DNA from 3 places in the Pseudomonas sp. ASL8 genome. Region 1 is predicted to be linked to each of the others. Evidence: predicted binding sites of a transcription regulator. Region 1 holds the regulator's gene; each other region holds the start of a gene.

Region 1 (10,646 bases):
GGCTGCGTTGGCGATTGCCAAACACACCTCCGAAGATGAATGCTCCGGCCTCGCCGACGCTGCGCTGATGGCTAAAGAACAGCCAGACTTCGATCTGTTCCACGCGTGGGATATCACCCCGGAACAAGCCATTGAGCGTGCCTTGATCTGTGAAGCGGCGGCGTTCGATGCCGACAGCCGGATCAAGAATGCCGACGGCACCACGCTCAACACCCATCAAGGGTGTCGCGTGTATGGCAACAGCCACGGTTTTGTTGGCGGCTCTGCCTCGACGCGCCACAGCTTGAGCTGCGTGATGATCGCCGAGGGCGAAGGGCAGATGCAGCGCGACTACTGGTACGACGTGAGTCGCCAGGGCGAGTTGTTGGCGGACGCGCAAAGCATTGGTCGTCGTGCGGCACAGCGCGCGGCCAGCCGCTTGGGTGCGCGTCCTGTACCGACGTGTGAAGTTCCGGTGTTGTTCGCTGCGGAATTGGCGGGCAGTTTGTTCGGTCATCTTCTGTCCGCCATTTCCGGTGGCAATCTGTACCGTAAATCATCCTTTCTGGAAGGAGCGATGGGGCAGCGCCTGTTCCCTGAATGGCTGACCCTCGACGAACGGCCGCACCTGATGCGTGCCATGGGCAGCTCGGCGTTCGACGGTGACGGCCTGGCAACCTATGCCAAGCCCTTCGTGGAGAACGGCGATTTAGTGTCCTACGTTCTGGGCACTTACTCAGGCCGCAAGCTGGGTCTGCCGAGCACCGCTAACTCAGGCGGCGTGCATAACCTGTTCGTCACCCACGGTGTGGAAGATCAGACAGCGCTGCTGCGTCGCATGGGCCGCGGCTTGCTGGTCACTGAGTTGATGGGCAGTGGTTTGAATATGGTCACCGGCGACTACTCTCGTGGCGCGGCAGGCTTTTGGGTCGAGAACGGCGAAATCCAGTTCCCGGTTCAGGAAGTCACCATTGCCGGCAACCTGCGTGACATGTTCAAACAGATCGTCGCGGTCGGCAGCGATCTCGAACTGCGCAGCAATATCCGCACAGGCTCTGTGCTGATCGAACGCATGACGGTTGCGGGTAGCTGATCTGCATTAAAAAAGGCGCTTCATGCTCCCCGCATGAAACGCCTTGATGTACGAGCGGCCTCAATACGTTGCACTGTCACACAGCAAACTCGGTCGAGGTGGGCGCTGACTTGTCTGCGAATAAGTCACTTTGGTTCATCGCTTACTGATACGGTCACTCGCCTTCATCAAACCGGTTGTTGATCAACTCGATCAAGCCTTCGAGTGCTGCCTGCTCGTCTTCACCTTCTGTGTGCAGGTGGATGTCGGTGCCTTTGCCTGCAGCCAGCATCATTACGGCCATGATGCTTTTGCCGTCGACCATGCTGTCGGGCGCGCGACCTACTCTGATCTGGCAGGGGAATCTTCCGGCGACGCCGACGAATTTAGCGGCGGCGCGCGCGTGCAAGCCAAGCTTGTTGATGATGGTGATTTGACGAACGGGCATCGCGATGAAGGTCCTTTCAGCTGAGGTCGCGGTGGCGGACCTGAACGTTCTTGAGAGATTGTTGCAAGACCTGACCCAGGCGCTCGGTCAGGTAGACGGATCGGTGGTGTCCGCCGGTGCAGCCAATGGCAATAGTCACGTAGGCGCGGTTGCTGGCCGCAAAGCGCGGCAACCATTTGTTCAAGTAGGTGTAGATGTCCTGGAACATTTCTTCGACATCCGGCTGTGCCGCCAAATAATCGGCCACGGGCTGGTCGAGCCCGGACAGTTCGCGCAGCTCCGGCTTCCAGTAGGGGTTGGGCAGGCAGCGCACATCGAATACCAGGTCAGCATCTACTGGCATGCCACGCTTGAAACCAAACGATTCAACCAGAAACGCAGTGCCCGGCTCCGGCTTGTTCAGCAGGCGCAGTTTAAGCATGTCACGGAGCTGATAGAGGTTCAGGTGCGTGGTGTTGATTTTCAGGTCGGCCAGATCGATGATCGGCCCAAGCAAGTTGCTCTCGTCACGTATCGCTTCGGCAAGCGAGCGGTTGGCGCTGCTCAGGGGGTGGCGACGACGGGTTTCAGAGAAACGTTTGAGCAGGGTTTCTTCATCGGCGTCGAGGTACAGCACATCGCACTGGATGTGGCGGCTGCGGACCTCTTCCAGCAATTCGGGAAAGCGCGACAGATGGCTCGGCAGGTTGCGCGCGTCGATGGAGACTGCGACCAGCGGCTGAGCCAGCTCAGTATGAATCAGGGCACGTTCGGCCAGCTCCGGGAGCAGGCCCGCAGGCAGGTTGTCGATGCAATAGAAACCGTTGTCTTCCAGTACATCCAGCGCGGTGCTCTTGCCGGAGCCGGATCGGCCGCTGACGATGATCATGCGCATCATCAGTGGCCGTTCTGCACGTCCAGTACCACCTGATAAAGCGCTTCATCGCTTTGGGCACTGCGTAGGCGGTCGCGCACATCGGCGCGGTCGAGCATGCTGGCGATCTGGCGCAGCAGCTCCAGGTGTTCATCGGTGGCAGCTTCCGGGACCAGAAGCACAAAAAGCAGGTCCACAGGCCTGCCGTCGATGGCGTCAAAGTCTACGGGGGTGTCGAGGTGTAAAAGGGCGCTGATGGGCATCGGACAGCCCGTCAGCCGGCAATGCGGAATAGCGATGCCATTACCGAAGCCGGTCGAGCCGAGTTTTTCGCGGGCGATAAGACTCGTGAGTACCAAATCCGAATCGAGCTCCGTTTCACGGCCGATCAGCTTGGCAATTTGCTCAAGAACATTTTTTTTACTGCTGCTCGGCACGTTCACAAGTGAACGGCCGGCAGTCAGGATATTTTCAAGTCGGATCATGGGTTGTGGGTGTTAGCGAGCTGTCGCACCCTTTAGGATGTTCTGCTGCTTTTCCTTATGCTTGAGCAATTGTCGGTCCAGCTTGTCAGTGAGTAGGTCGATTGCCGCATACATGTCGTCATGTTCTGCGTTAGCGACCACCTCTCCACCGTGGATGTGCAGCGTGGCTTCGATTTTCTGTTTCAGTTTCTCGACCGCCATCGTGACCTGCACATTGGTAATCTTGTCAAAGTGCCCTTCGAGCTTCTTGAGTTTGAGCTCGATGTATTCGCGCAGGGGCTTGGTCACTTCCAATTGGTGTCCACTGATGTTGACTTGCATACAGCGTCTCCTTCGTTGCCAGTACATAAAGAGGCAGGCCTGAATGCCTACCACTGGAACGCTACGGCGTACGGCCACCCTTACATCAATCGCTTGCGTTCGCTTGACGGTGCTATCCCAAGTGATTCGCGGTATTTAGCGACAGTGCGTCGGGCTACCTGAATGCCTTGTGCCTCCAGTAAACCAGCGATCTTGCTGTCACTCAACGGCTTTTTCTGATTTTCCGCGGCAACCAGTTTTTTGATGATCGCGCGGATGGCTGTGGACGAACACTCTCCGCCCTCCGAGGTGCTTACGTGACTGGAAAAGAAATATTTCAGTTCGTAAATACCGCGCGGGGTATGCATGAATTTTTGCGTGGTTACCCGTGAAATCGTCGATTCGTGCATGCCTACCGCTTCGGCGATGTCATGCAGAACCAAGGGTTTCATGGCTTCGTCGCCATACTCAAGGAAGCCGCGCTGGTGCTCGACGATCTGTGTGGCCACTTTCATCAGCGTTTCGTTGCGGCTCTGCAGGCTCTTGATGAACCAGCGGGCCTCCTGCAACTGATTGCGCATGAAGGTGTTGTCAGCGCTGGTGTCGGCCCTGCGGACAAACCCTGCGTATTGCGGGTTGACCCGCAGGCGGGGCACGGACTCTTGATTGAGCTCTACCAGCCAGCGTTCATTGTCTTTGCGCACGATCACGTCGGGCACGACGTATTCGGCCTCACTGGACTCGATTTGCGAGCCGGGGCGCGGGTTAAGGCTTTGCACCAGTTCAATGACCTGGCGCAGCTCGTCTTCCTTGAGCTTCATGCGCCGCATCAGCTGAGCGTAGTCGCGGCTGCCAAGCAGGTCGATGAAGTCTCCGACCAAGCGTTGTGCTTCGGCCAGCCAGCGCGTTTTCGCGGGGAGCTGACGCAATTGCAGCGACAGGCATTCGCTCAGGTTGCGAGCGCCGATACCTGCGGGTTCGAATTGCTGGATACGGTGCAGTACCGCTTCGATTTCATCCAGTTCGACATCCATTTCCGGATCAAAGGCATCGAGGATTTCCTCAAGCGACTCGTCCAGGTAGCCCTGATTGTTGATGCAGTCGATCAGCGTGACAGCGATCAATCGATCAGTATCGGACATGGGTGCCAGATTCAATTGCCACAGCAGATGGCTTTGCAGGCTCTCGCCGGCCGATGTGCGAGTGGTGAAGTCCCATTCGTCATCATCGTTGTTGCTGCTGGGCAGGCTGCTGGCACTGGTCTGATACACGTCATCCCAAGCGGTATCAACGGGCAGCTCGCTGGGGATGCGGTCGTTCCAGTCGCCTTCTTCCAGGTTGTCCACCGTCGGGGCGGGCTCCTGGTAGGTGGGTTCCTGCACGTCAGGATTGGGTTTCTCTATGTTGTCGGCCAGCGGATCGGCATTGTCGAAGTCGTCGCCTTCTTCCTGGCGTTCCAGCATAGGGTTCGACTCCAACGCTTCCTGGATTTCCTGTTGAAGGTCCAGGGTCGACAATTGGAGGAGGCGGATGGCCTGTTGCAGCTGCGGTGTCATCGTCAGCTGCTGGCCCATTCTCAGGACTAGCGATGGTTTCATGGCAGGGGCTTAACACCTTATTCGCCGGCGCACATGCGCCATCCACTACAGGGCGCCGAAGCGCCAGCTTAAGCAAATTATATGCCTGAAACCTAAGTGTTTGCCTAGGGTGTGATGACAATTAATGTTCTTGTTAGCACTGCACCCTAGCGTCCGTCGCCGATGAAGAGCGAAACACCGCAGAACTTACAGGCGGAATTCATGGCCGAGGTAAACCTCTTTAACCAGTTGGTTAGCCAGAATGGTTTCTGAATCACCCTCAGCGATCAGTTGCCCGTCGTTGACGATGTAAGCTGTTTCACAAATATCCAGGGTGTCACGTACGTTGTGATCGGTGATCAGTACGCCGATGCCCTTGGCTTTCAAGTGATAAATAATTTGCTTGATGTCGCCGACGGAAATGGGGTCGACACCGGCAAACGGTTCATCAAGCAGGATGAATTTTGGCGAAGTCGCCAAGGCGCGAGCGATTTCCACACGGCGGCGTTCACCACCGGACAGGCTCATGCCCAGGTTGTCGCGTATGTGGCTGATGTGGAACTCCTGCAGCAGGCTTTCCAGCTCCTTGCGACGTGCCGTGCGGTCGAGTTCCTTGCGGGTCTCGAGGATCGCCATGATGTTATCGGCAACCGACAGCTTGCGGAAAATCGAGGCTTCCTGCGGCAGGTAGCCGATCCCGGCGCGTGCGCGACCGTGCATGGGTTGATGGCTGACGTCTTGATCGTCGATCAAGACGCGGCCCTGATCGGCCTGGACCAACCCTACGATCATGTAGAAACAGGTGGTTTTGCCCGCGCCGTTAGGGCCCAGCAGTCCCACGATCTGCCCGCTCTCGATCGACAGGCTGACATCACGCACAACCTGACGACCCTTATAGCTTTTAGCCAGATGCTGGGCTTTAAGCGTCGCCATTACGGAGCCTTCTGCGGTGCAGGTTTGTTTTTCGGCTGGATGACCATGTCGATTCGCGGACGTGGTGCCGTCACCTTGGCGCCGTTGGCGCGGCCGGCATTGACGATCTGTTTCACCGTGTCATAGACGATTTTCTCGCCTTCGGACGTATTGCCGTCGTTGATGACCTTGGCCTTGTCGATCAGGATGATCCGGTCGAGGGCGGCGAAGTACTGGATGGTCACGCCGTACGCTTGAACGATAGGCTTGTCGACGGCAGGTTTCTGTTCGTAGTAAGCAAGATTGCCGACGGCGGTGAATACGTCGACTTCACCGGTTGGTGTCCGGGTGATGGTCACGGTGTTGCCGGTGATCTTCATCGAGCCTTGGGTGATGATGACATTGCCTTTGTAGGTGGCAATGCCCTGCTTGTCATCGAGTTGCGCATCGTCAGACTGAATATGAATAGGCTGATCGCGGTCCGTCGGCAGAGCCCAGGCGCTCACGCTTCCCAGTGCTGCGCCCAAACCGAGCAAAAAAGGGAGGGTTTTAACGAGCCTCATACTGTCCTCTTACGTTGGACAGCAGGTGCATCCTGCCGTCGTTCAAATACGCTTTCATACCCGTGCCAGTGGATACACCGCCGAAACCATCGATTCTAACGGCTTGCTCGGTCTGCGCATATTGCTTCTGTGGGAATACAGTCATTCGACTGCTGGTAATAATCGTTGTCCGGTTTTTTTCGTCAGTGCGTGCGATACGTACCGAATCGATGAGCTCGACCTCCGTGCCGCCGGGCGAGACTTCTCCCTTCTTGCTCTGGACATGCCAAGGGAAGAGGGCGCCGCGATACAGTTGCAGGTCCGGATTGGTCAGCAGGGTGATGTCGGAAATCTGCACATGCTCGACCTTGTCGGCGGTCATGTCGTATTGAAGCTTGCCGTCCGGGAGGAACTGCACGCTGTGAGCATTCATCGCATAAAAATCGATGGTGGCCGCGTCAACAGGTGCAGCCCGCTGCTCCAGAAAGGTTTCAGGGCTGATGTTCCAGTAGCCTGCCGCCGCCAGCATCAGCGCAAGCACACCCAGAATCAAAAACCGGCGAATCTTTTTACTCAGCATAAATGACTTCTATAAGTAGGCGGCGTGGGCCGCTTCAAGGCTGCCTTGAGCACTAAGGATCAACTCGCAAAACTCGCGAGCCGCGCCTTCGCCGCCGCGAGCCTGAGTAATCCCGTGGGCGTGTTGCCGGACAAAGCTGGCCGCATTGGCGACCGCCATGCCAAGGCCGACGCGCCGAATGACGGGCAGGTCTGGCAGGTCGTCGCCCAGGTAAGCGACTTGTTCATAGCTTAGATTGAGTTGGGCAAGTAGTTCGTCAAGAACGACCAGTTTATCTTCGCGGCCTTGATACAGGTGCTGGATGCCCAGATTCTGCGCGCGGCGCTCGACCACCGGTGTGCGGCGCCCGCTGATGATAGCGGTGTGCACGCCCGAGGCGATCAGCATTTTGATGCCTTGACCGTCGAGCGTATTAAACGTTTTGAACTCACTGCCGTCTTCGAGAAAGTACAGGCGGCCGTCCGTTAGCACGCCATCGACGTCGAAAATGGCCAGTTTGATGTTCTTGCCGCGTTGCAGCAGGTCCTGCATCGTCACTTCGCTCATTACATAACCCCCGCGCGCAGCAGGTCTTGCAGGTTGAAGGCGCCAATAGGGTGGTCGTTCTTGTCGACCACGATCAAGGCTCCAATTTTGTGGTCCTCCATGATTTTCAACGCCTCGGCTGCAAGCATCTCGGGGCGAGCGGTCTTGCCATGGAGTGTCATCACTTCGTCTATGGTCGCTTTGCGAATATCGATGCTGCGGTCCAGGGTTCTGCGCAAATCGCCGTCGGTAAATATCCCGGCGAGGCGGCCATCGGCCTCCACAACGGCGGTCATGCCCAAGCCCTTGTGGGTCATTTCCATCAGCGCATCACGCAGCAGCGTGCCGCGCTGAACCTTCGGCAAGTCTTCACCGGTATGCATGACGTGTTCGACTTTGAGCAGCAAACGTCTGCCAAGCGCGCCGCCTGGATGGGAGAAGGCAAAGTCTTCTGCTGTAAAGCCGCGCGCTTCGAGCAGGGCGACCGCCAGTGCGTCACCCATCACCAGTGCGGCGGTGGTCGAGGACGTCGGGGCCAGGTTCAGCGGGCAGGCCTCTTGCGTGACGTAGACGTTGAGATTGATTTCTGCGGCCTTGGCCAGCGGCGAATCAGGGTTGCCGGTCAGGCTGATCATCTTGATGCCCAAGCGTTTGATCAGCGGCAGCAAGGTGACGATTTCGGCGGTCGAACCCGAGTTGGAGATCGCCAGAATGATGTCGTCGCGGGTGATCATGCCCATGTCACCGTGGCTTGCTTCAGCCGGGTGGACGAAGAAGGCGGTGGTGCCCGTGCTTGCCAGGGTGGCGGCAATCTTGTTGCCGATGTGCCCGGATTTGCCCATGCCGACCACTACAACACGGCCTGTGCCGGCCAGAATCATCTCGCAAGCGCGCACGAAATCCGCGTCGATATGGGCCAGCAAGCCTTCTACGGCTTCTATTTCGAGGCGGATGGTGCGTTGTGCTGTTTGAATCAGGTCGCTGGATTGGCTCATGTCAAAAATCGGTCAGCCTGATGAAAAGGCGGCGATTATAGCGGTAATGGCTCAATCCCTCACGCTTGATCGTCCGACTTTGTCGTACGCCCAAAAATCAGGTCAGGTACACATGGACTGATTGTGTCCTTTGTAGGACGTTTCGCAATTGTTCGAATTATCTGTCCCACACCTTAACGAAAGAGGCTTCTACCGTGGGCCGCACGCGCGGGCGGTGGTATAGTTCGCCGCCGGTTCTGCCCCCCGGACAGCCACAGCGCGTGTCTTGCGGCACGGACCTGGCGTCAGAGTGTGAGGCTGCATCGCAAGGAGTTTAGATGAGTGCCGATAACGCCTACGCGGTCGAGCTGAAGGGTGTCACCTTCATGCGCGGGACGCGCAGCATTTTCAATAATGTTGATATTCGTATTCCGCGGGGCAAGGTCACCGGCATCATGGGACCTTCCGGCTGTGGCAAGACGACCTTGCTGCGTTTGATGGGCGCGCAGTTGCGTCCCAGCAAAGGCGAGGTCTGGGTCAACGGCCAGAATCTGCCGGAATTGTCGCGCAGCGACCTGTTCGACGCACGCAAGCAAATGGGCGTGCTGTTTCAGAGTGGCGCCTTGTTCACGGACCTCGATGTGTTCGAGAACGTGGCCTTTCCGCTTCGTGTGCACACCGAGTTGCCGGAAGAAATGATCCGCGACATCGTCCTGCTCAAATTGCAGGCGGTCGGACTGCGCGGCGCCATCGAGCTGATGCCCGACGAGTTGTCAGGCGGCATGAAGCGTCGTGTGGCACTGGCTCGGGCGATTGCCCTTGACCCGCAAATCCTTATGTACGACGAACCCTTCGTGGGCCAGGACCCGATTGCCATGGGGGTGCTGGTGCGCTTGATTCGGTTGCTCAACGATGCGTTGGGGATCACCAGCATTGTGGTGTCCCACGATCTTGCCGAAACAGCGAGTATCGCTGACTACCTCTATGTAGTCGGCGATGGCCAGGTATTGGGGCAGGGGACCCCCGAGGAGTTGATGAACTCGGACAACCCTCGTATTCATCAATTCATGACCGGTGACCCTGACGGCCCTGTGCCGTTTCACTATCCGGCACCGGATTATCGCGAAGAACTTTTGGGGAAGCGCTGATGCGCAGAAAGTCACTACTGGAGCGGATTCGTCTGTTCGGGCACGCTGCGATCGATAGCATTGCGGTGCTGGGGCGCTCCGGCATATTTCTGGTTCATGTGTTGTTCGGCCGCGGCGGCATTGGCGGCAGTTTTCAACTGCTGGTCAGGCAACTGCATTCAATCGGCGTCATGTCCCTGCTGATTATTGTGGTTTCGGGGGGCTTCATCGGCATGGTGTTGGCACTCCAGGGCTTCAACATCCTGACTAAATATGGCTCGGAGCAGGCCGTCGGGCAGATGGTTGCGTTGACCCTGTTGCGTGAGTTGGGGCCTGTGGTTGCGGCTCTACTGTTCGCCGGGCGCGCGGGTTCTGCGCTGACCGCTGAAATCGGCAACATGAAATCCACTGAGCAATTGTCCAGCCTGGAAATGATTGGCGTCGATCCGCTCAAGTACATCGTTGCGCCGCGTCTGTGGGCTGGATTCATCTCTCTGCCGCTGTTGGCGATGATCTTCAGTGTGGTCGGGATCTGGTGCGGCTCGTGGGTTGCGATCGACTGGCTGGGCGTTTACGAAGGCTCATTCTGGTCAAACATGCAAAACAGCGTGTCTTTCACGGATGATGTGCTCAATGGCGTTATTAAAAGCGTAATCTTTGCTTTTGTTGTTACCTGGATTGCCGTGTTTCAGGGTTACGACTGCGAGCCCACTTCGGAAGGGATCAGTCGTGCCACCACTAAAACAGTGGTGTATGCCTCGTTGGCCATCTTAGGCCTGGACTTTATTCTGACTGCCCTGATGTTTGGAGACTTTTGATGCAAAACCGCACCCTGGAAACCGGTGTCGGCCTATTCCTGCTGGCCGGGATCTTGGCTTTGCTGTTGCTGGCCTTGCGGGTCAGTGGTTTGAGCGTAAGCGCGACCAACGACAGCTATAAACTCTATGCCTACTTCGACAATATTGCCGGTTTGACTGTCAGAGCCAAGGTGACCATGGCGGGCGTGACAATCGGCAAGGTCACTGCAATCGATCTGGATCGCGACAGCTTTACCGGTCGGGTGACAATGGAAGTTGAAAAGCGGGTGAATAACCTGCCATCGGACTCCACGGCTTCCATCCTTACCGCCGGTTTGCTGGGCGAGAAATACATCGGTATCAGCGTGGGCGGGGAAGAGGCGCTGCTCAAAGACGGCAGCACGATTCACGATACCCAGTCATCGCTGGTGCTGGAGGATCTAATCGGCAAATTCCTGCTCAATACCGTGAGTAA
Region 2 (10,646 bases), 2.6 Mb from region 1:
CCGATCTTTGGCACAACGCTGGTGCCAAAGCGTGTGCGTCTATATTTCTCGGTGGCGATTACCGTAGTGATTGCCCCCAGTCTGCCGCCGATTCCCGAAGTCCATGCGCTGGATCTGAGCGCGCTGCTGCTGATAGGTGAGCAGATCATCGTCGGTGCAATGCTCGGCTTGTCCCTGCAATTATTTTTTCAGGCGTTCGTGATTGCCGGACAGATTGTCGCGGTACAAATGGGCATGGGCTTCGCCTCGATGGTCGATCCTACCAACGGCGTGTCGGTGGCAGTGATCGGGCAGTTTTTTACCATGCTGGTGACCTTGCTGTTCCTGGCTATGAATGGCCATTTGGTGGTTTTTGAAGTGCTGGTGGAAAGCTTTACCACGCTGCCGGTCGGCAGTGGGCTGGATCTCACGCACATTTGGGAGCTGGTTGGTCGCTTAGGGTGGGTGTTGGGCGCCGGCTTGCTGCTGGTCTTGCCAGCCATTACGGCGTTGTTGGTGGTGAACGTTGCATTTGGGGTCATGACGCGTGCTGCGCCGCAGTTGAATATCTTCTCTATCGGCTTTCCGCTGACGCTGGTGCTGGGCATGGTGATCCTGTGGATTACCCTCGGCGACATTCTCAATCAGTATCAGCCGTTGGCGGTGGAAGCCTTGCAGTTGCTACGCAGTCTGGTTAAGGCCCGCTGACATGGCTGAGAACGAGAATGGCCAGGATAAAACAGAAGACCCCACGGCCAAGCGGGTCAAGGAGTCTCGCGACAAGGGTGAGACGACCCGCTCCAAAGAGCTCAACACCCTGGTCATCATGATGGCGGGGGCAGGCGGATTGCTGGCGTTTGGTGGTCAGCTGGCGGAAATGATGCTCGAGTTGATGCGGATCAACTTCACGCTTCCGCGTGAAGTGATCATGGATGACCATTACATGGGGCTGTATTTTCTCAACGCTGGCAAGGCGGCGCTGGTGGCGATCCAGCCGCTGATGCTGACCATGGTTCTGGCGGCGCTCATCGGCCCTATCGCGCTGGGAGGCTGGCTGTTTTCTACTGACACAATGGTGCCCAAGTTCAGTCGAATGAACCCGCTGTCCGGGATCAAGCGCATGTTTTCCGTTCAGGCATTGGTCGAGCTGATCAAGGCATTTGCCAAGTTCTTCATCATTCTGATCGTGGCGTTGGTGGTGCTGTCCAAGGACAGGGGTGATCTGGTCTCCATCGCCCATGAGCCATTGGAGTTGGCGATCATCCACAGCGTGCAGGTGGTAGGTTGGAGTGCGTTATGGATGGCGTGCGGGTTGATCATTATCGCGGCGGTGGATGTGCCATTCCAGCTATGGGAAAGCCATAAAAAGCTGTTGATGACCAAGCAGGAGGTGCGTGACGAGCACCGAGACAGTGATGGGCGGCCAGAGGTCAAACAGCGGATTCGTCAGCTGCAACGTGAGATGTCCCAGCGCCGGATGATGACGAAGATCCCTGATGCCGACGTGATTATCACCAACCCGACGCACTTTGCCGTGGCGCTGAAATATGACCCCGAGCAGGGCGGGGCGCCAATGTTGCTGGCCAAGGGCAGTGATTTTCTGGCGTTGAAAATTCGAGAAATCGGCGCCGAGCACAACATCCTCCTCCTTGAATCGCCCGCTTTGGCGCGTTCGATTTATTACTCCACCGAGCTGGATCAGGAAATTCCTGCTGGCCTGTATCTGGCGGTGGCGCAGGTGTTGGCGTACGTCTATCAAATCCGCCAGCATCGCGCAGGCAAGGGCAAGCGCCCGGACCCATTGGGCGATATGCCGATCCCGAGCGATCTGCGGCGTGATTCATAAGCGCGCACACAAGTTTGCGCAGCGAACCCATAGTTGGAAAGCTTCTTGCACTGACCTCGCTACGTCGCTTGATGGCGTCAAAAGTTTGATTTAGCAGGCAGGAAAAGAATTGGTGGATCGCTCTCAATTAATCAACGCTGCACGCAGCAACCTGCTAGGCCTGGGTCGTGGGCAGTTGGGTGTGCCGTTGCTGCTGTTGGTCATGTTGGCAATGATGATGTTGCCGATGCCTCCATTTCTGCTCGATGTGTTTTTCACGTTCAACATTGCGCTGTCGATCGTCGTCCTGCTGGTCTGCGTGTACGCCCTGCGACCACTGGACTTCTCTGTATTCCCCACCATTTTGCTGGTTGCCACGTTGTTGCGCCTGGCGCTGAACGTGGCGTCGACGCGGGTGGTCATGCTTCACGGTCAAGACGGTCACGCCGCTGCCGGTAAGGTGATTCAGGCCTTTGGTGAGGTGGTGATCGGTGGCAACTACGTCGTCGGTATCGTGGTTTTCGCGATTTTGATGATCATCAACTTCGTCGTTGTGACCAAAGGTGCCGGGCGGATTTCCGAAGTGAGTGCCCGCTTTACCCTCGATGCGATGCCCGGCAAACAGATGGCCATCGACGCAGACCTCAACGCAGGCTTGATCGATCAGCCAGAAGCCAAACGCCGCCGTCTGGAGGTCGCTCAAGAGGCTGAGTTCTATGGTTCGATGGACGGTGCCAGCAAATTCGTGCGCGGCGATGCGATTGCCGGTCTGTTGATTCTGTTCATCAACCTGATTGGTGGCGTGGCCGTCGGTATTTTCCAGCACAACATGTCCTTCGCCGATGCCGGCAAGGTTTACGCGCTGTTGACCATTGGTGACGGTTTGGTGGCGCAATTGCCATCATTGCTACTGTCCACCGCTGCGGCAATCATGGTGACCCGAGCTTCCGGTTCGGAAGAGATGGGCAAGCAGATCAATCGGCAGATGTTTGCGTCCCCCAAGGCGCTGGCCGTGGCCGCAGGCTTGATGATAGTCATGGGGCTGGTGCCGGGCATGCCCCACCTTTCCTTTATCAGTCTGGGGCTGGTGGCCGCTGGAGCTGCTTATCTGCTCTGGAAAAAGCAGAACATGGTCAAGGTCAATGCGTTGCAAGAGGTTCAGCGCCAGCAGGACCTCTTGCCTTCACCAACGCGAGCTCAGGACTCAAAAGAACTCGGTTGGGACGATGTCACGCCGATCGACATGATTGGCCTGGAAGTGGGCTACCGCTTGATTCCTCTGGTGGATCGCAATCAGGGCGGTCAGCTCCTGGCGCGAATCAAGGGCGTGCGTAAAAAGCTTTCCCAGGAGTTGGGCTTTTTGATGCCGACCGTGCATATCCGCGACAACCTTGATCTGGCGCCCAGCGCCTATCGTCTGACACTGATGGGTGTGACCCTGGCTGAAGCCGAGATTTACCCGGATCGCGAACTGGCGATCAATCCGGGGCAGGTCTTTGGCACGCTCAACGGGATTACCGCCAAGGACCCAGCGTTCGGTCTGGAGGCGGTGTGGATCGAAGTCAGCCTGCGCAGCCAGGCGCAATCGCTCGGTTACACCGTGGTGGATGCCAGCACGGTGGTGGCGACTCACCTCAATCAGATTCTGTACAAACATTCTCATGAGCTGATTGGCCATGAAGAAGTTCAGCAATTGATGCAGTTATTGGCCAAAAGCTCGCCCAAACTGGCCGAAGAACTGGTGCCAGGTGTCCTTTCGCTCTCGGCATTGCTCAAGGTGTTGCAGGCGCTGCTTTCCGAACACGTCCCTGTCAGGGATATCCGCAGCATCGCAGAAGCCATCGCGAACGCGGCACCTCGGAGTCAAGATACTGCCGCGCTGGTCGCTGCGGTGCGTGTCGGGCTGTGTCGCGCTATCGTCCAAAGCATTGTAGGGGCTGAGCCGGAGCTGCCTGTCATCACCCTTGAGCCAAGATTGGAACAAATATTGCTAAATAGTCTTCAGAAGGCTGGTCAGGGTCAGGAAGAGGGCGTTCTTCTCGAGCCAAGCATGGCTGAAAAGCTCCAGCGTTCGTTGATTGATGCTGCCCAGCGCCAGGAAATGCAGGGTCAGCCAGTGATTTTGTTAGTCGCAGGCCCGGTTCGCGCCATGCTGTCACGATTTGGACGGTTGGCTGTACCGAACATGCATGTTCTGGCGTATCAGGAAATTCCTGACAATAAGCAAGTCACCATCGTCGCGACTGTCGGGCCCAACGGCTGAGGTAGTGAGTCATGCAAGTTAAGCGTTTTTTCGCCGCCGACATGCGTCAAGCCATGAAACTGGTTCGTGATGAGTTGGGCGCTGACGCCGCTATCATTGGCAACCGGCGGATTGCCGGTGGTGTAGAGCTGACTGCTGCCCTGGATTACAAACTTTCCGCGCTGGCGCCGCGTGTGCCGAACATTGAACTCGAAGACGAGTTGCGCAAAACCCAATCGCGCATCGTCTCGGCTCAGGCTGAACTCGGCACCCGTGGCGACAGTGATTCATCGATCAATCGCCAGCTTTACTCCGGCCTGCCGTTGACCGCTGGAGACTCGCACATCGAGCCTACGTTCAGCGAGCCGCCACGTCCGGCCGCTCCGGCCCCATCCGCTGAGCCCGTCGCCGGGCATCATGCTTACGAGTCCATGCGGTTTGAATTGAACGGCCTGCGCGAACTGCTTGAAGTGCAGCTTGGCTCGCTGGCCTGGAATCAACTGCAGGGCAGCCGGCCGCAGCAAGCCAACCTGTGGCGCCGCCTGCAACGCATTGGCCTGTCGGGTCCGTTGTCGCGGGACCTGTTGGCAATGATTACTGATATTGAAGAACCCCGTCAGGCGTGGCGCATGTTACTGGCCCACCTGGCACGGATGATCGTGACGCCCGACGTCGAACCTCTGGAAGAGGGTGGGGTGATCGCCATGGTCGGTCCGGCCGGCATGGGCAAGACCACGACGCTGGCGAAACTGGCCGCGCGGTATGTCTTGAAATATGGTCCGCAAAATATTGCACTGGTGAGCATGGACAGCTATCGGATTGGTGCCCAGGAACAACTGAAAACCCTGGGACGTATTCTCAATGTGCCGGTCACTCATATCGATCCGGGCCAGTCGCTTGGCCAGGCGCTAGAGCCATTGGTACGCAAGCGCGTGGTCTTGATCGACACCGCCGGCCTGCAGGCCAGCGATCCAGCACTGCGTCTGCAGCTGGAAAGCCTCGCCGGGCGTGGTATCAAGGCGCGTAATTATCTGGTGCTGGCAACAACCAGCCAGAAACAGGTCCTTACTGCGGCATACCACAGCTACAAACGCTGCGGTCTGGCCGGCTGCATTCTCACCAAGCTGGATGAAACCGCCAGCTTGGGTGAGGTGTTAAGCCTGGCAATCAGTCATGAATTACCGGTGGCCTATCTGACGGATGGGCCACGGATACCGGATGATTTGCACTTGCCGCGCCGGCACCAATTGGTGAGTCGAGCGGTCAGTGTGCAAATGCAGGAAGAGCCGAGCGAGGAAGCTATGGCGGATATGTTCGCGGATCTTTATCACAGCCCGAACAAAAGGGTTGGGTAAAGCAAGACACTGGAATGTACCTACATCATGGTCTGCCTTGCTTTGTTCTCTCAACGAACTCGCAGTCAGTAATGTGGCCTCGGTCTAAGCAACACAAGGTAAAGAAATAACATGGGCAGCATGCATCCCGTACAGGTTATCGCGGTGACCGGTGGCAAAGGTGGCGTCGGCAAGACCAACGTGTCAGTGAATCTATCACTGGCTCTGGCTGAGCTCGGTCGGCGCGTCATGCTGCTGGATGCCGACCTGGGTCTGGCTAATGTCGATGTGTTACTCGGCTTGACCCCCAAACGTACCCTCGCCGACGTTATCGAAGGACGCTGCGAGCTTCGCGACGTGCTGCTTCAGGGCCCAGGCGGGATTCGTATCGTGCCGGCTGCGTCCGGCACCCAGAGCATGGTTCACCTGACGCCAGCACAGCATGCCGGGCTGATCCAGGCGTTCAGTGATATCGGCGATAACCTCGATGTGCTGGTGATTGACACAGCCGCGGGCATCGGTGAATCGGTCGTCAGCTTCGTGCGCGCTGCCCAGGAAGTATTGCTGGTGGTGTGTGATGAGCCGACCTCGATCACCGACGCTTACGCGCTGATCAAGCTGCTCAACCGCGATTACGGGATGAACCGCTTCCGGGTGCTTGCCAACATGGCACAAAGCCCTCAGGAAGGCCGCAATCTGTTCGCCAAGTTGACCAAGGTCACTGATCGCTTCCTGGATGTCGCCCTACAATACGTCGGCGCCGTGCCTTACGACGAATGCGTGCGCAAAGCCGTGCAGAAGCAGCGCGCTGTGTATGAAGCGTTCCCGCGCTCGAAGTGCTCCCTGGCATTCAAAGCCATCGCGCAGAAAGTCGACACGTGGCCGTTGCCGGCCAACCCGCGCGGGCATCTGGAATTTTTCGTTGAGCGGCTCGTACATCCAGCGAGTGCAGGACCGGTGCTATGACAGCCAGCGGCTATCGCATGTACAGCAAGGCGTCAAAAGACTCCCAGTACGAGCTGATCGAGCGTTATGCGCCGCTGGTCAAACGCATCGCTTATCACCTGCTGGCGCGTTTGCCAGCCAGTGTGCAGGTCGAGGACCTGATCCAGGCAGGCATGATTGGCCTGCTGGAAGTCTCGACCAAGTACGACGCCACCAAGGGTGCGAGTTTCGAGACCTATGCCGGGATTCGTATTCGTGGCGCCATGCTCGATGAAGTGCGCAAGGGCGATTGGGCCCCGCGTTCGGTGCATCGCAATACACGCATGGTCAGTGACGCAATTCGGGCAATTGAAGCTAAAACCGGTCGTGACGCTAAAGATCACGAAGTTGCGGCCGAACTCCAATTGAGTCTCGATGATTATTACGGGATTTTGAATGACACCTTGGGCAGCCGACTGTTCAGTTTCGACGATCTGTTGCAGGACGGCGAACATGAAGGGCTGCACGAGGACGGCGCAAGCGCTCACCTTGAGCCGTCGCGCGATCTGGAAGATGAACGCTTCCAGGCCGCGTTGGCAGATGCGATAGCCAATTTGCCGGAGCGTGAGCGACTGGTATTGGCGCTGTACTACGACGAGGAGCTGAACCTCAAGGAAATTGGTGAAGTGTTGGGGGTCAGCGAGTCGCGGGTCAGCCAGTTACACAGCCAGTGCGCAGCTCGTTTGCGAGGGCGTTTGGGGGAATGGCGAGCGCGTTGACAGACAGTGCGTGGCCCTTGGTGGTTTCGCGCTATCTGCAGGCCGGCTGTGCAAAGCGTTGCGTGCGAAGAAGATAAGACTAGGCAGGAGCCGGTCAGTCAGGGTCCTGTAAAGCCTGCTGTGCCAGCGTCCCGACCTGTTGATTTACCAAGCTCGTCGTCGTTTTCGTGCAGCCGTTGTGTGCTGCGCCGGTTTTTGATTGAACAGCGTATTCAGGTGCTGAATGCGTTAAAGACTGCTTGGAGGTCGAATTGAACAAGAACATGAAAATCCTCATCGTTGATGACTTCTCAACGATGCGGCGGATCATAAAAAACCTGTTGCGTGACCTGGGGTTTACCAATACGGCTGAAGCGGATGACGGGACTACCGCGTTGCCGATGCTGCAAAGCGGGAGCTTCGACTTTTTGGTGACTGACTGGAACATGCCTGGCATGTCCGGCATCGATCTGTTGCGTCATGTGCGTGCAGATGAACGCCTCAAGCATCTACCGGTGTTGATGGTAACGGCTGAAGCCAAGCGTGATCAGATCATCGAAGCCGCTCAGGCTGGTGTGAACGGTTATGTGGTCAAGCCTTTCACGGCTCAAGTGCTGAAAGAAAAGATCGAAAAGATCTTCGAGCGCGTCAATAGCTGATGTTTGCCGCGAGGGCTCTATGGAGCACACAGAATCGTCATCGGGCGACTTTGAGTCGACCCTGAAAAAACACGCACACGAGTTGGTCGATAGCCTTGAAAAGGGCCGGTTCGGCGATGCGGCGCAACTGATTAACGAGCTTAACAAGGCCCGCGACAGCGGCCTGTATCAAGAAGTCGGCAAACTTACCCGCGAACTGCACAGTGCGATCGTCAACTTTCAGATTGACCCGAACACGCCGCAAGCCGAAGAAGTCTCGCAGATCAATGATGCTACCGAGCGGCTGTCCTATGTGGTCAGGCTGACTGAGGCAGCGGCCAACCGCACCATGGATCTGGTGGAACTCAGTACACCGTTGGTGAACGGAGTTGGCGCCGAGGCTGCAGCCCTGAGTGCCGATTGGGGACGCTTCATGCGTCGCGAAGTCGGTGCTGAAGAATTTCGTGAACTGGCCCGACGTGTCGATGGTTTTTTGACGCGCAGCGAAAAGGAAACCCGGGAAGTGTCGGGCCACCTCAACGATATTTTGCTGGCTCAGGATTACCAGGACCTTACCGGTCAGGTGATCAAGCGCGTGACCCAGTTGGTTACGGAAGTTGAAAGCAACCTGCTCAAGCTGGTGCTGATGGCCAGTCAGGTCGATCGCTTTGCCGGGATCGAACATGACCATCAATCGATGCGCGCAGAAAAAGAACAAGAAAAACATCTGTCTCAGGGTGAAGGTCCGCAGATTCATGCCGATAAGCGTGATGACGTTGTGTCCGGACAGGATGATGTTGACGATCTGCTATCCAGCCTGGGCTTCTAGGTCGGTTGATGGTTAATTTTAGGGAGCACCCCAATGAGCTTCGGCGCCGATGAAGAAATCCTTCAGGATTTTCTGGTAGAGGCCGGCGAGATTCTCGAGCTATTGTCCGAGCAGCTGGTCGAGCTGGAAAGCCGACCAGATGATGCGGAATTGCTCAATGCAATTTTTCGCGGTTTTCACACTGTAAAAGGGGGCGCCGGCTTCCTCCAGCTCCATGAGCTGGTGGAGTGCTGCCACATCGCCGAGAACGTCTTCGACATCCTGCGCAAGGGTGAGCGGCGGGTCGACTCGGAATTGATGGACGTGGTCCTTGAAGCATTGGATGCGGTCAATGGCATGTTCACTGAAGTGCGTGAGCGCACTACGGTGACCCCGGCCACGCCCGAATTGCTGGCTGCATTAGCACGACTGGCAGCGCCAGCATCTGCCGATGAGATCGCTGCGGCAGCGCCCGTCAGCGTCGAAGAGCCACCTGCTGAGGCTGCAGGCGACATCACCGATAACGAATTCGAACAACTGCTCGATTCGCTCAACGCCGTCAAGGCGCAAGCGGCCGCGTCAGCCGCTGCGCCCGCGGCGGTTGCGATGCCTGCTATTGACCCCAATGCCAGCGACGAGATCAGTGATGCTGAATTCGAATCGCTGCTTGATCAGTTGCACGGGAAAGGCCAGTTCGCCGCCGATGCCGCGCCTGTTCAGGCTGCGCCTGTGGCAACCGCGGCAGCGAGCAATGAGATCACCGACGACGAATTCGAAGCACTCCTCGATCAGTTGCACGGAAAAGGTTCGTTCGTAGCCGATGCACTGGAGCCTGCGGTACTGGCTCCAGTGGCCGTCGCCAAGGCGCCTGCAAGTGCTCCGGGCGGCGATCAAATCTCCGATCACGAATTCGAAGCGTTGCTTGATGAGCTGCATGGCAAAGGCAAGTTTGAGCCTGATGCCGTTGTGGCAGCGGTTGCTCCAGCGCCAGTCGTGGCTAAAGCCGCCGTGGTTAAGGCGTCTGCGCCTGCGCCGGCCAAGGCTATTGCTGCAGCCCCAGCCCCGGCCAAAGCGCCGGTGCCGGTGCCGGAGAAGCACGCGGCGTCTGAAGCCGAAACCACGGTGCGGGTCGACACTGCACGCCTCGACGAAATCATGAACATGGTCGGCGAGTTGGTGTTGGTGCGTAACCGCCTGGTTCGTCTGGGCCTCAACAGTGGCGACGAAGCCATGTCCAAGGCGGTGTCGAACCTTGACGTGGTCACGGCTGATCTGCAGACCGCGGTGATGAAAACCCGCATGCAGCCGATCAAGAAGGTCTTCGGGCGCTTCCCGCGTCTGGTCCGCGACCTTGCACGTCAGTTGAAGAAAGAGATCAATCTGGAACTGGTCGGCGAAGAAACCGACCTGGATAAAAACCTGGTCGAGGCGCTGGCCGATCCGCTGGTCCACTTGGTACGCAACGCCGTCGACCACGGCATCGAAACCCCGGAAGAGCGTGACGCGGCGGGCAAGCCTCGGTGTGGTCGTGTGATTCTGGCGGCCGAACAGGAAGGCGACCACATCCTGCTGTCGATCTCCGATGACGGCAAGGGCATGGACGCCAACGTGTTACGTGCCATCGCCGTGAAGCGTGGGGTGATGGACAAGGACGCTGCGGATCGCTTGAGCGAAACCGATTGCTACAACCTGATCTTCGCGCCGGGCTTCTCGACCAAGACCGAGATTTCTGACGTGTCCGGACGCGGCGTGGGCATGGACGTGGTGAAAACCAAGATCGCCCAACTCAATGGCTCGATCAACATCTACTCGACCAAGGGCCAGGGGTCGAAGATCGTCATCAAGGTGCCGTTGACCCTGGCGATCATGCCGACCCTGATGGTGATGCTGGGCAATCAGGCTTTTGCCTTCCCGCTGGTCAACGTAAACGAGATTTTCCACCTCGACCTGTCGCGGACCAACGTCGTCGACGGCCAGGAAGTGGTCATCGTGCGCGACAAGGCTTTGCCACTGTTCTATCTCAAGCGTTGGCTGGTCGCCAAGGCCGCTCACGAAGAGCAGCGCGAAGGTCATGTTGTGATCCTGTCGGTCGGCACGCAGCGTATCGGTTTTGTCGTCGATCAGTTGGTGGGCCAGGA
Region 3 (10,646 bases), 680 kb from region 1:
CTGTTTGACAAGACCCGTCGCCTGATCCTGGCGTTGATGGACGCCAGTAGCCTGGAAGAAGTGGTCATCGCCGTGGAAGACAGCCTGCGCCAAGAGTTTCAGGTGCCCTTCGTCAGCCTCATTCTGTTCAGCGACAACCCCATGCCCGTGGGCCGCTGGGTCAGCAGTGCCGACGCGCAGAAAGCCATCGGCGGTCTGATCTCGGGCGACAAGACTGTCTGCGGCGCACTGCGCGAGCACGAGCTGACCTTTTTGTTCGGCCGCGAACAAGGCGAACAAATCGGCTCAACCGCCGTCGTCGCCCTGATTCATCAAGGCCTGCATGGCGTTTTGGCCATCGGCAGCCGCGACCCGCAGTACTACAAAAGCTCCGTCGGCACGCTGTTTCTCAGCTATATCGCTGAAGTATTGGGCCGGGTGTTGCCGCGCTTCACCCAGTCACTACGCTCGGTTCGCTGACCATGGAAAGGCAACTGGACGCTTACTGCACGCACCTGCGCAGTGAGCGCCAGGTGTCCTCCCATACCCTGGAAGCCTACCGCCGCGATCTGAGCAAAGTCCTCGCCTTTTGCGAAAAACAGCAGCTGAGCAGTTGGTCGGCGCTGGATATTCAGCACCTGCGCAGCCTGATCGCCCGTCTGCATCAGCAAGGCCAGTCCTCACGCAGCCTGGCACGCCTGTTGTCAGCGGTTCGCGGCCTATACCGTTACTTGAACCGCGAAGGTCTGTGCGATCACGACCCGGCCAACGGCTTGTCGCCACCCAAGGGCGAGCGCCGCCTGCCGAAGACCCTCGATGCCGATCGCGCCCTGCAATTACTCGACGGTGCGGTCGAGGACGACTTTCTGGCTCATCGCGATCAAGCGATCCTGGAACTGTTCTACTCGTCGGGCCTGCGTCTGTCGGAGCTGACCGGGCTCAATCTCGAACAGCTTGATTTGAGTGACGGATTGATTCAAGTCCTCGGCAAAGGCAGCAAGACCCGCGTGTTGCCAGTGGGCAAGAAGGCCCGTGAAGCCCTGGAAATATGGTTGCCGTTGCGCGCACTGGCCAATCCGGAGGACGATGCGGTATTCATCGGCCAGCAAGGGCGTCGTCTGGGACCCCGGGCGATTCAGTTGCGCGTGAAAGCGGCGGGCGAACGCGAGCTGGGGCAAAATCTGCATCCACACATGCTTCGCCATTCGTTTGCCAGCCACTTGCTCGAGTCTTCACAAGATCTACGCGCGGTGCAGGAGCTGCTCGGCCACGCCGACATCACCACCACGCAGATCTATACGCACCTGGACTTCCAGCATCTGGCCACGGTTTACGACAGCGCCCATCCCAGGGCCAAACGCAGCAAGGGCACTGATCATGATTAAACTGATTACCTTCGACCTCGATGACACCCTGTGGGACACCGCGCCGGTGATCGTCAGCGCCGAAGCCGTGCTGCGCGACTGGCTGGCCGAACACGCGCCGAATCTCGGCCCGGTGCCGGTGGAGCATCTGTGGGCCATACGCGCACGACTGGTCGAGGCCGACCCCACGTTCAAGCACCGAATCAGTGCGCTGCGTCGACGTGTGCTGTTTCATGCGCTGGAGGAGGCTGGCTACGCCCATGCCCACGCGCAGGAATTGGCCGACAAAAGCTTCGAAGTCTTCCTGCACGCACGGCATCAAATCGAGATATTCCCCGAGGCTCAGCCGACGCTGGAAATTCTCGCCAAAACCTACACGCTGGGGGTTGTGACTAACGGCAATGCCGACGTCCGCCGCTTGGGGTTGGCTGATTATTTCGCGTTCGCCCTGTGTGCCGAAGAGCTGGGCATCGGCAAACCCGACCCGGCCCCCTTCCTTGAAGCGCTGAAGCGCGGCAAGGTCGACGCCAGCGCAGCCGTGCACATCGGCGACCACCCCGGCGACGATATCGCAGGGGCGCAGCAGGTTGGTTTTCGCGCCATCTGGTTCAATCCCGCAGGCAAAGCCTGGGAAGCCGACAAGCCGCCTGACGCCGAGATTCAAAGCCTGATGCAATTGCCGGAATTGTTGGCGAGTTGGGGCTGAGAGCAATTTTCAGACAAGAAAAAGCCCGCGGCGACAGCGGGCTTTTCTTTGTTCGATAAACGACCGTTTAGATAGGTCGGCTACCGTACTTGTTGTCAGGCTTCTTCGGCGGATCAGCAACCACGTTGGGCTCCACCTCGACAACCTTGCCGCCTTTGGAGAGGAACTCTTCCATCGCACGGGCCAGAGCGTCGCGCTCTTTGTTCTTGGCTTCTACGCTCGGCAGTTCATCCACCGAGACAGCGGCCTTGGCTTTACCCTTGGTGGGAGTGACCGAGGCTTCGCCGCTGTCATCAGCGTCGGCGCCATCGTCTTCGGCAGCAGCAGCGAGCTCCTCACCGTCCTCTTCACCTTCCAGATCGTCTACCATTTCATCGTTGTCATCGTCGCTCATGTTCTACCTCATGACTTGCGAAAGCAGATTAGTTATAGCCCAGCTACGCCCACTGTCGAAGGCTGCCGGAAAAAAATCAACGACCGCTGAAAATCAGTGGTCATGCCTCATCACCGTACAAGGTGGCGAGGACTCTGCGAGCACCGCCAACATCTCGATGCTCACCCAGATAAACACCTTGCCAGGTACCCAGCGCCAATCGCCCCGCCGTGACCGGCAAACTCAACTGGCAGCCAAGCAAACTGGCCTTGAAGTGCGCAGGCAGGTCATCGGGGCCTTCGTCGTCATGTTCATATACGTCCATACCCTGGGGCACCAGACGATTGAAAAAACGCTCGAAGTCACGACGCACAGCCGGGTCGGCATTCTCGTTGATGGTCAACGAGGCCGAGGTATGCTGTAGCCACAGATGCAATAGACCGACCCGACAAGTGCGCAGCTCAGGCAAGCCTGCCAGTATCTCGTCGGTTACCAGATGAAACCCGCGAGGCCTTGCTCGCAGAGTAATCAGCGTCTGTTGCCACATACAGTTCTCCACGCTTCGGCGCGCATTCTAACGCGCTGGAGAAAAAAACAAAGCGCGTAATGGACCACCTTTTGTGTAAGCCGCCGCCCAAGAGCAAACAACCCTCTCCATCCTGCGTGTATCGACAAACTTCAGACAAAAAAATGCCCGGTCGCCCGGGCATTTTTTATGCGTCGACTTACAGGTTGTAGCCACGTTCGTTGTGCAGCGCAAGGTCGAGGCCGACAGCCTCTTCCTCGTCAGTGACACGCAGACCCATGACCATGTCCAGGACCTTGAGAATGACGTAGGTCACAATCGCGGTGTAGATGATCGTGAAGCCTACGCCTTTGCACTGGATCCAGACCTGTGCAGCGATGTCGGTCACGGTGCCGAAGCCACCCAGGGAAGGCGCTGCGAACACACCCGTCAAGATCGCGCCGAGGATACCGCCGATACCGTGTACGCCGAAGGCATCCAGGGAGTCGTCGTAGCCCAGTTTGCGTTTGAGGCTGGTGGCGCAGAAGAAGCAGACTACGCCCGCAGCCAGACCGATCACCAGGGAGCCCATCGGGCCAACGGTACCGGCGGCAGGGGTAATGGCAACCAGACCGGCAACCACACCCGAAGCGATGCCCAGGGCACTTGGCTTACCGTGGGTCAGCCATTCAGCGAACATCCAGCCCAGTGCGGCAGCAGCGGTCGCAATCTGGGTCACGAGCATTGCCATACCGGCAGTGCCGTTGGCCGCAGCAGCGGAGCCAGCGTTGAAGCCGAACCAGCCTACCCAAAGCATTGCCGCGCCGATCAGGGTGTAACCCAGATTGTGCGGAGCCATTGCGGTGGTCGGAAAGCCTTTACGCTTGCCCAACACCAGGCAGGCAACCAGACCCGCAATACCGGCGTTGATGTGAACCACAGTGCCGCCAGCGAAGTCGAGAACACCCCAGTCCCACAACAGACCGCCAGGACCGCTCCAGACCATGTGCGCAATTGGCGCATAGACCAGCGTGAACCAGATGCCCATGAAGATCAGCATGGCGGAGAACTTCATCCGCTCAGCGAACGCGCCGACGATCAGCGCAGGGGTGATGATGGCGAAGGTCATCTGATAGGTGATGAACACTGCCTCAGGGAACAACGCGGCCGGACCCGTGATGCTCGAAGGCGTCACACCGGCAAGGAATGCCTTGGACAGGCTGCCGAATATGGAGTTGAAGTTGACGACGCCCGCTTCCATCCCCGTTGTATCGAACGCAATGCTGTAGCCGTAAACGACCCACAGAATGCTGATCAGACCGGTAATGGCGAAGCACTGCATCATTACAGAAAGAATGTTTTTCGACCGAACCATACCGCCGTAGAACAGCGCCAGGCCGGGAATGGTCATGAACAGCACCAACGCCGTCGAGGTCATCATCCAGGAAGTGTCGCCGGAATTGAGGACAGGCGCAGCCACTGGGTCTGCCGCCATGGCCAGACCAGGGATTACAAGGGACAACAGGGCTCCTAGCCCTGCGAATTGACGCAGAGTCATATTGTTTTACTCCTGGGGCGTTGGGTTTGGCGGCTTAGATTGCGTCGGTATCGGTTTCGCCGGTACGGATGCGAATGGCCTGTTCCAGATTGACCACGAAGATCTTGCCGTCACCGATTTTGCCGGTGTTGGCAGCCTTGGTTATCGCCTCGATCACTCGATCCAGATCCTTGTCATCGATCGCAACATCGATTTTTACCTTGGGCAGGAAGTCGACTACGTATTCCGCGCCGCGATACAGCTCGGTGTGACCCTTTTGCCGACCGAAGCCTTTGACTTCAGTGACAGTGATGCCTTGCACGCCGATCTCCGACAGTGACTCGCGCACGTCATCCAATTTAAACGGCTTGATGATGGCAGTGACTAGCTTCATGAAACTTTCTCCCGAATTGGTGGACTTGCCCCAGGAAAACAAACCCGACTCAAGTCTAAGCGCAGTGCCTGGCTTTGTAACGTGTCGGTCGCCTTAACAGCCCCGATCAACCCCAGAAAACCGCTTCTGACGAAACACTTCCCCGCTTCGCCTGCCGCACTGCAATCGTCACAGCGACTGCATCAGTGCATGGGTCATATGCCACTAAGCAGAAAGCTTGCCATCTCGTGAAATCTCATTGAATACAGGGCCTTGGCCAAGAATCACTTTCCCGGCCACCGATTGCGGCGATCAGGACGCACAACAACAGTGCGCATGCGCCCGCCCCCATGCGCGAAAAGCGTGCAGAAAGGGCGATCTGAATTGACTATAGACGCTGCGTGATATACTGCCGCCCATCTGTTTCCGGAACCCTGACCATGCTCGCGCCCAAAGCCTTCCTCGACGCCCTGAGTGGCCACGCCTCTCGCTTGTTCAACGGCGAAACGCCTGTCCCGCGCAACGAATTCGAAACCCAGTTCAAAGCCCTGCTGCAAAGCGGCTTCAGCAAGCTTGATTTAGTGAGTCGCGAAGAGTTCGACAGCCAGATGACCGTCCTCGCCCGCACCCGCGCCCGCCTTGAAGCGCTGGAAGCAAAAGTGGCCGAGATGGAAGCGAAACTGACGCCACCGGCGGAGTAACAGCCGCGCGACTTCTGGACGTTCACCGTCCAATCCCGGTGGGAGCGAATTCATTCGCGAATAAGACTACGCGTCCCGATTGCCCCCACACGGGACTATCCACTCACACCCTGTATCGATTCCCCTCCCCAGCTTCCCCTCGAATTCCCGCAGGATGCGGTTCTTCAGACATCAAGGAATGATCATGTCTCTCGCCATCGTGCTCAGCCGCGCTCAGGTGGGTGTGGAAGCGCCCGCCGTAACTGTCGAGTGCCATCTGGCCAACGGCCTTCCTGCGCTGACGCTGGTGGGCTTGCCTGAAGGTGCAGTCAGGGAAAGCAAGGATCGGGTCCGCAGTGCCATCCTCAATTCCGGCCTCGAATACCCTGCCCGCAGAATCACCCTCAATCTCGCACCGGCCGACTTGCCCAAAGACGGCGGCCGCTTTGATCTGGCGATTGCCCTGGGTTTGCTCGCCGCCAGCGGGCAACTGCCCGCTCACGCGTTGCAGGATGTCGAATGCCTGGGTGAATTGGCGCTCTCTGGCGCTATAAGGCCGATACAGGGTGTTTTGCCTGCCGCGCTGGCCGCGCGTGCCGAGAGCCATACGTTGATCGTGCCTGCGGCCAATGCCGAGGAGGCGTGCCTGGCGTCCGGGTTACGAGTGATTGCAGTCAATCATCTGCTGGAACTGGTGGCGCACTTCAATGGCCGGACGCCTATTGTCCCCTACGTATCCAGCGGCCTTTTGCACCTGAGCAAACCCTATCCGGACTTGAGCGAGGTGCAAGGCCAGACTGCCGCCAAACGCGCATTGCTGGTAGCGGCGGCGGGCGCGCACAATCTTCTTTTCAGCGGGCCTCCCGGCACCGGCAAGACACTCCTCGCCAGCCGTCTGCCAGGCCTGTTGCCGCCACTGGATGAGCATGAAGCCCTGGAAGTCGCCGCGATTCAGTCGGTCGCCAGCCAGAGCCCTCTGACCAGTTGGCCACAGCGACCCTTTCGGCAGCCCCACCATTCCGCCTCAGGTGCCGCGCTGGTGGGTGGCGGCAGTCGTCCGCAACCCGGCGAAATCACCCTCGCCCACCATGGCGTGCTGTTTCTCGATGAGCTGCCCGAGTTTGATCGCAAAGTGCTGGAGGTGCTGCGTGAGCCACTAGAGTCGGGCCATATCGTCATCGCCCGTGCCCGCGACCGGGTGCGCTTCCCGGCGCGCTTTCAGTTGGTGGCCGCGATGAACCCCTGCCCTTGCGGCTATCTGGGTGAGCCCAGCGGTCGCTGTCGTTGTTCCACCGAGCAGATCCAGCGCTACCGCAACAAGCTCTCCGGCCCGCTGCTGGATCGAATCGACCTGCACCTGACCGTCGCCCGCGAAGCCACGGCGCTCAATCCGGCCCCCCACATCGGCGACGACACCGCCAGCGCCGCCGCCCTCGTGGCCCAGGCCCGCGACCGGCAACAACGGCGCCAAGGCTGCGCCAACGCCTTTCTCGACCTGCCGGGTCTGCGCAAACACTGCTCGCTGTCCAGCGCCGACGAAAACTGGCTGGAAACCGCCTGCGAGCGTTTGACCCTGTCACTCAGGGCCGCACACCGCTTGTTGAAAGTGGCAAGAACGCTGGCTGATCTGGAGCAGGTCGATGCGATTGGGCGCAGTCATCTGGCCGAGGCGTTGCAGTATCGGCCGTCGAGTAATTAATGGGGTCACACGCAGAATAAGAGTCGCACGCTACTGGATTTTCGGCGAACCATAGATCTGCTTCTGGCCGCCAGGCCGTAGGAGCGCGCTTGCCCGCGATCGACTACGTAGCGGTCGTAAAAGTGCTTGGTTTCATTGGCCCCTGAAGGCCGTGCCGACCTTTTCGCGGGCAAGCCCGCTCCTACAGGAGATCAACGTTTGGCTGAAAATTAAGTTTTCGGTGAACACAAACCTTGTATCACCGAAACCGATTGACCTCTTTGCGCAAATCCGCCGCCAGCTCGTCGAGTTCTTTCGCGGTGACAGCCAGATGGGAGACGACTTCGCGCTGTTCGCTGTTGGCCAGGGCGATGCTTTGCAGGTTGCTGCTGAGCAAGGTAGCGGTGCTGCTTTGTTCTTGGGTGGCGGTGGTGATGGCCGCGAATTGTTCGCCCGCGGAGCGGCTTTGTTCGTCGATCCGGGCCAGAGCAGCCGCGACTTTTGCGTTGCGCGAGAGGCCTTCCTGCATAAGCGCGTTGCCCTGTTCCATGGTGCTGATCGCGTTACCGGTTTCTTGCTGAATGCTCACGATCATGCCTGAAATCTGGTCGGTCGCCTGACGGGTGCGCAAGGCCAGATTACGCACCTCATCCGCTACCACCGCAAAGCCACGGCCCTGCTCGCCAGCACGCGCGGCTTCAATCGCGGCGTTGAGAGCCAGCAGGTTGGTCTGCTCGGCAATCGAGGTGATGACGCCGACGATGCCGCCGATTTCCTGAGAACGCTGGCCCAAGGTATCAATCACCGTGGCCGTGCCTTTGAGCGAGGACGCGATTTGCTCAAGGGACGCCGAGGCCTCATCCATCGAGGTACGACCGATGCGCGTCTGCTGAGCGTTCTCCTGCGCCAGGCGCTCGGTGCTGCCCATGTTGTCGGCGATATTCAATGAGGTGGCGCTGAACTCTTCCACGGCGCCAGCCATGCTGGTGATCTCCCCGGACTGCTGCTCCATGCCGTCGTAGGCACCGCCCGACAAGCCGGACAGCGTCTGAGCACGGCCACTGACTTCCTGTGCCGCGCTGCGGATGTGCGCGACCATGTTCGACAAGGCTTCACCCATCTGATTGAAGCTGCGTGCCAATTGACCGATTTCATCGTGACTGGAAACATTCAAACGCGCGCTCAGGTCGCCGGCGCCCAGGGCTTCAGCCTGACGAACCAGATCCGACAGCGGTTGCAACTTGCGGCGCAGCAGCCAGATCGCTGCACCGACCGCGATCAACATGGCCAGCAAGCTGCCGATTGCCAATTGCGTGCCGACGCTCCAGGTCACGGCGCTGATTTCGGTTTTTGGCATGCTCGCAAACACTGCCCACGGGCCGCCAGCAAAGGGCACGGCGACGGTATAGAAATCTTGCGTGCCGTCACTCCAGAAATGACCTGTGCCTGGGCGCTTGACGAAATCGGCCAACGTTTGCGTTGCCTGATCCAGTGCCTTGACCCCGGCAGGCGCCACCAGCCAGCGATTCTGCTCATCCAGCAGGGCCAGCGAACCCGTCGTGCCGATGCGGAAATTCTTCAGGTTCTCGAGTTGGGTATTTTGCGCACCGGTGTAGTCGAAGCCGACGAACAAGGCGGCAATGATTTTGCCACTGCTGTCACGCACCGGGCTGTACTGCGTCATGTAGTAGTGCTCGAACAACAGCGCCCGGCCGACGTACTCCTGCCCCGCCATCAGCCGGTCATAGGCCGGGCTCTTGTGATCCAGCAAGGTGCCGACGGCCCGCGAGCCATCCTGCTTGCTCAGCGACGTACTCACCCGAATAAAGTCATCGCCACTGCGCACGAAAATCGTCGCCACGCCGGCCGTCATTTGCTTGAAATTATCGACCTCGGTGAAGTCGTTGTTCAGTACATGGTCCCCCAACAACAGGCTCGGTGCCTGCACGCCCGCAACCGTCACGGGTTTGTCTGCCTGTAGGCTCAGGCCGCCGGTAAAGCGCTTCTCGAACAACCCACTCAAGCGCTGGGTGCTTTCACGCAGGGCGCTGTGAAACGTATTCAGTTGATCGGCCAGCAAGCGAGCTTCGCTGGCCATGTGCTCTTCACGAATCGCCAGGTTCGCGGCGTCCAGCGAGCGCAACGCGAACACGGTACTGCCGCTGATGACCACGGCCAGAATTACCGCCAGGGCGAGACCCAACTGCGAGGCGATACGAGCACGGGGTTCAGACATGGAAGCTCCTGGCCGAACAGCGGCATCGTTTTGATCTCGATGCCCTGTTCAGCAAAATTCAAAAATGGGGTCCGTTGAACCTTTTTTAAAAAGTCCGACTTATACGGATTCGGCCGACGCGAACAATACTTGAGTCCTACACTAGGATACTGACGAATAACCGCTCAACAGCCCATGCCGCCGCTGTTTTTCAGGTCAATATCTCAACCGTTGGCAGGTCCATCGCCTGCACCTCGCCTTGAAGAAATTCGCTGAGCCGGCGCAGACGTTCGCCGCCCGGCCGGGTCTTTGGCCACACCAGATAGTAGTTTTCGCCGCTTGCCACGGCGGTGCGCCAAGGCAAGCTTAAACGCCCCTGAGCGACGTCTTCGGCGACCATCAGCAAGTCACCCATGGACACGCCATAGCCCCGCGCCGCCGCGATCATGCCCAACTCCAGGGTGTCGAACACCTGGCCGCCCTTGAGCGAAATCTGCTCCGACAGGCCCATCCGCTGTAGCCAGCTGCGCCAATCGCGACGGTCGGGGGTTGGGTGCAACAGTTCGGCGCTGGCCAGCCGCGCAACATCCCAGGGCTGGTCCTGAAGCAACGTCGGTGCGCCCACTGGAATCAGCAGTTCAGGGAACAGGTAGGTGGCTTCCCAATCCGGCGGAAAATGCCCACGGCTGAGCAATACCGCGCAGTCAAACGGCTCCTGAGTGAAATCCACACTGTCGACATCCATCCAGGCACTGGTCAATTGCACTTCATTACCGACCTGAAGATGGCGAAACCGGCTCAGGCGCGCCAGCAACCAGCGCATGGTCAGGGTCGACGGTGCCTTCATGCGCAAAATGCCTTCCTCTGCACGCAAGGTGCTGCACGCACGCTCCAACGCCGAAAAACCTTCACGCACTCCCGGCAGTAGCAGGCGCGCGGCCTCAGTCAATTGCAGGTTGCGGCCATTGCGCTGAAACAAACGGCAGGCAAAGTGATCTTCAAGCGTGCGGATGTGGCGGCTGACGGCACTTTGGGTGATCGACAGCTCCTCGGCAGCGCGGGTGAACGAGCTGTGTCGGGCAGCGGCTTCAAATGCGCGTAGCGCATAAAGGGGAGGAAGACTACGGGACATACACAACTCTCCTACGCAACAGTTGCGGTACTTTACCCCCAACGACTACACCCGATTCAGATGAGTTTTACTCATGCCAATCATCGGATTTATCCCTTTGTGCC

The links. The regulator sigma-54, encoded in region 1, starts transcription at its own class of promoters, with help from an activator protein. The targets are predictions, from matches to a motif close to ANTGGCATNNANNTTGCTNT.
Region 2: the regulator sigma-54 is predicted to act here: its motif matches at 1,858-1,877, upstream of flhA (flagellar biosynthesis protein FlhA).
Region 3: the regulator sigma-54 is predicted to act here: its motif matches at 5,064-5,083, upstream of glnK (P-II family nitrogen regulator).

The regions. Positions count from the first base shown of each region.
Region 1 covers NZ_CM155278.1:2,472,226-2,482,871, forward strand. The annotation lists gene pmbA (metalloprotease PmbA) at 1-1,072, shown strand, start outside; gene AC1MEA_RS11285 (HPr family phosphocarrier protein) at 1,227-1,499, opposite strand; gene rapZ (RNase adapter RapZ) at 1,516-2,373, opposite strand; gene ptsN (PTS IIA-like nitrogen regulatory protein PtsN) at 2,376-2,837, opposite strand; gene hpf (ribosome hibernation-promoting factor, HPF/YfiA family) at 2,850-3,158, opposite strand; gene AC1MEA_RS11305 (RNA polymerase factor sigma-54) at 3,239-4,735, opposite strand; gene lptB (LPS export ABC transporter ATP-binding protein) at 4,922-5,647, opposite strand; gene lptA (lipopolysaccharide transport periplasmic protein LptA) at 5,647-6,189, opposite strand; gene lptC (LPS export ABC transporter periplasmic protein LptC) at 6,176-6,748, opposite strand; gene kdsC (3-deoxy-manno-octulosonate-8-phosphatase KdsC) at 6,758-7,294, opposite strand; gene AC1MEA_RS11330 (KpsF/GutQ family sugar-phosphate isomerase) at 7,294-8,268, opposite strand; gene AC1MEA_RS11335 (ATP-binding cassette domain-containing protein) at 8,586-9,395, shown strand; gene mlaE (lipid asymmetry maintenance ABC transporter permease subunit MlaE) at 9,395-10,192, shown strand; gene mlaD (outer membrane lipid asymmetry maintenance protein MlaD) at 10,192-10,646, shown strand, end outside.
Region 2 covers NZ_CM155278.1:5,557,795-5,568,440, reverse strand. The annotation lists gene fliR (flagellar biosynthetic protein FliR) at 1-687, shown strand, start outside; gene flhB (flagellar biosynthesis protein FlhB) at 689-1,825, shown strand; gene flhA (flagellar biosynthesis protein FlhA) at 1,938-4,067, shown strand; gene flhF (flagellar biosynthesis GTPase FlhF) at 4,079-5,401, shown strand; gene fleN (flagellar synthesis regulator FleN) at 5,513-6,346, shown strand; gene fliA (RNA polymerase sigma factor FliA) at 6,343-7,083, shown strand; gene AC1MEA_RS25505 (chemotaxis response regulator CheY) at 7,347-7,721, shown strand; gene AC1MEA_RS25500 (protein phosphatase CheZ) at 7,741-8,529, shown strand; gene AC1MEA_RS25495 (chemotaxis protein CheA) at 8,563-10,646, shown strand, end outside.
Region 3 covers NZ_CM155278.1:1,793,719-1,804,364, reverse strand. The annotation lists gene AC1MEA_RS08115 (DUF484 family protein) at 1-459, shown strand, start outside; gene xerC (tyrosine recombinase XerC) at 462-1,364, shown strand; gene AC1MEA_RS08105 (HAD family hydrolase) at 1,357-2,049, shown strand; gene sutA (transcriptional regulator SutA) at 2,117-2,443, opposite strand; gene AC1MEA_RS08095 (secondary thiamine-phosphate synthase enzyme YjbQ) at 2,544-2,969, opposite strand; gene AC1MEA_RS08090 (ammonium transporter) at 3,148-4,485, opposite strand; gene glnK (P-II family nitrogen regulator) at 4,520-4,858, opposite strand; gene AC1MEA_RS08080 (accessory factor UbiK family protein) at 5,278-5,538, shown strand; gene AC1MEA_RS08075 (YifB family Mg chelatase-like AAA ATPase) at 5,723-7,216, shown strand; gene AC1MEA_RS08070 (methyl-accepting chemotaxis protein) at 7,455-8,177, opposite strand; partial or broken gene AC1MEA_RS08065 (Cache 3/Cache 2 fusion domain-containing protein) at 8,310-9,431, opposite strand; gene AC1MEA_RS08060 (LysR substrate-binding domain-containing protein) at 9,622-10,542, opposite strand.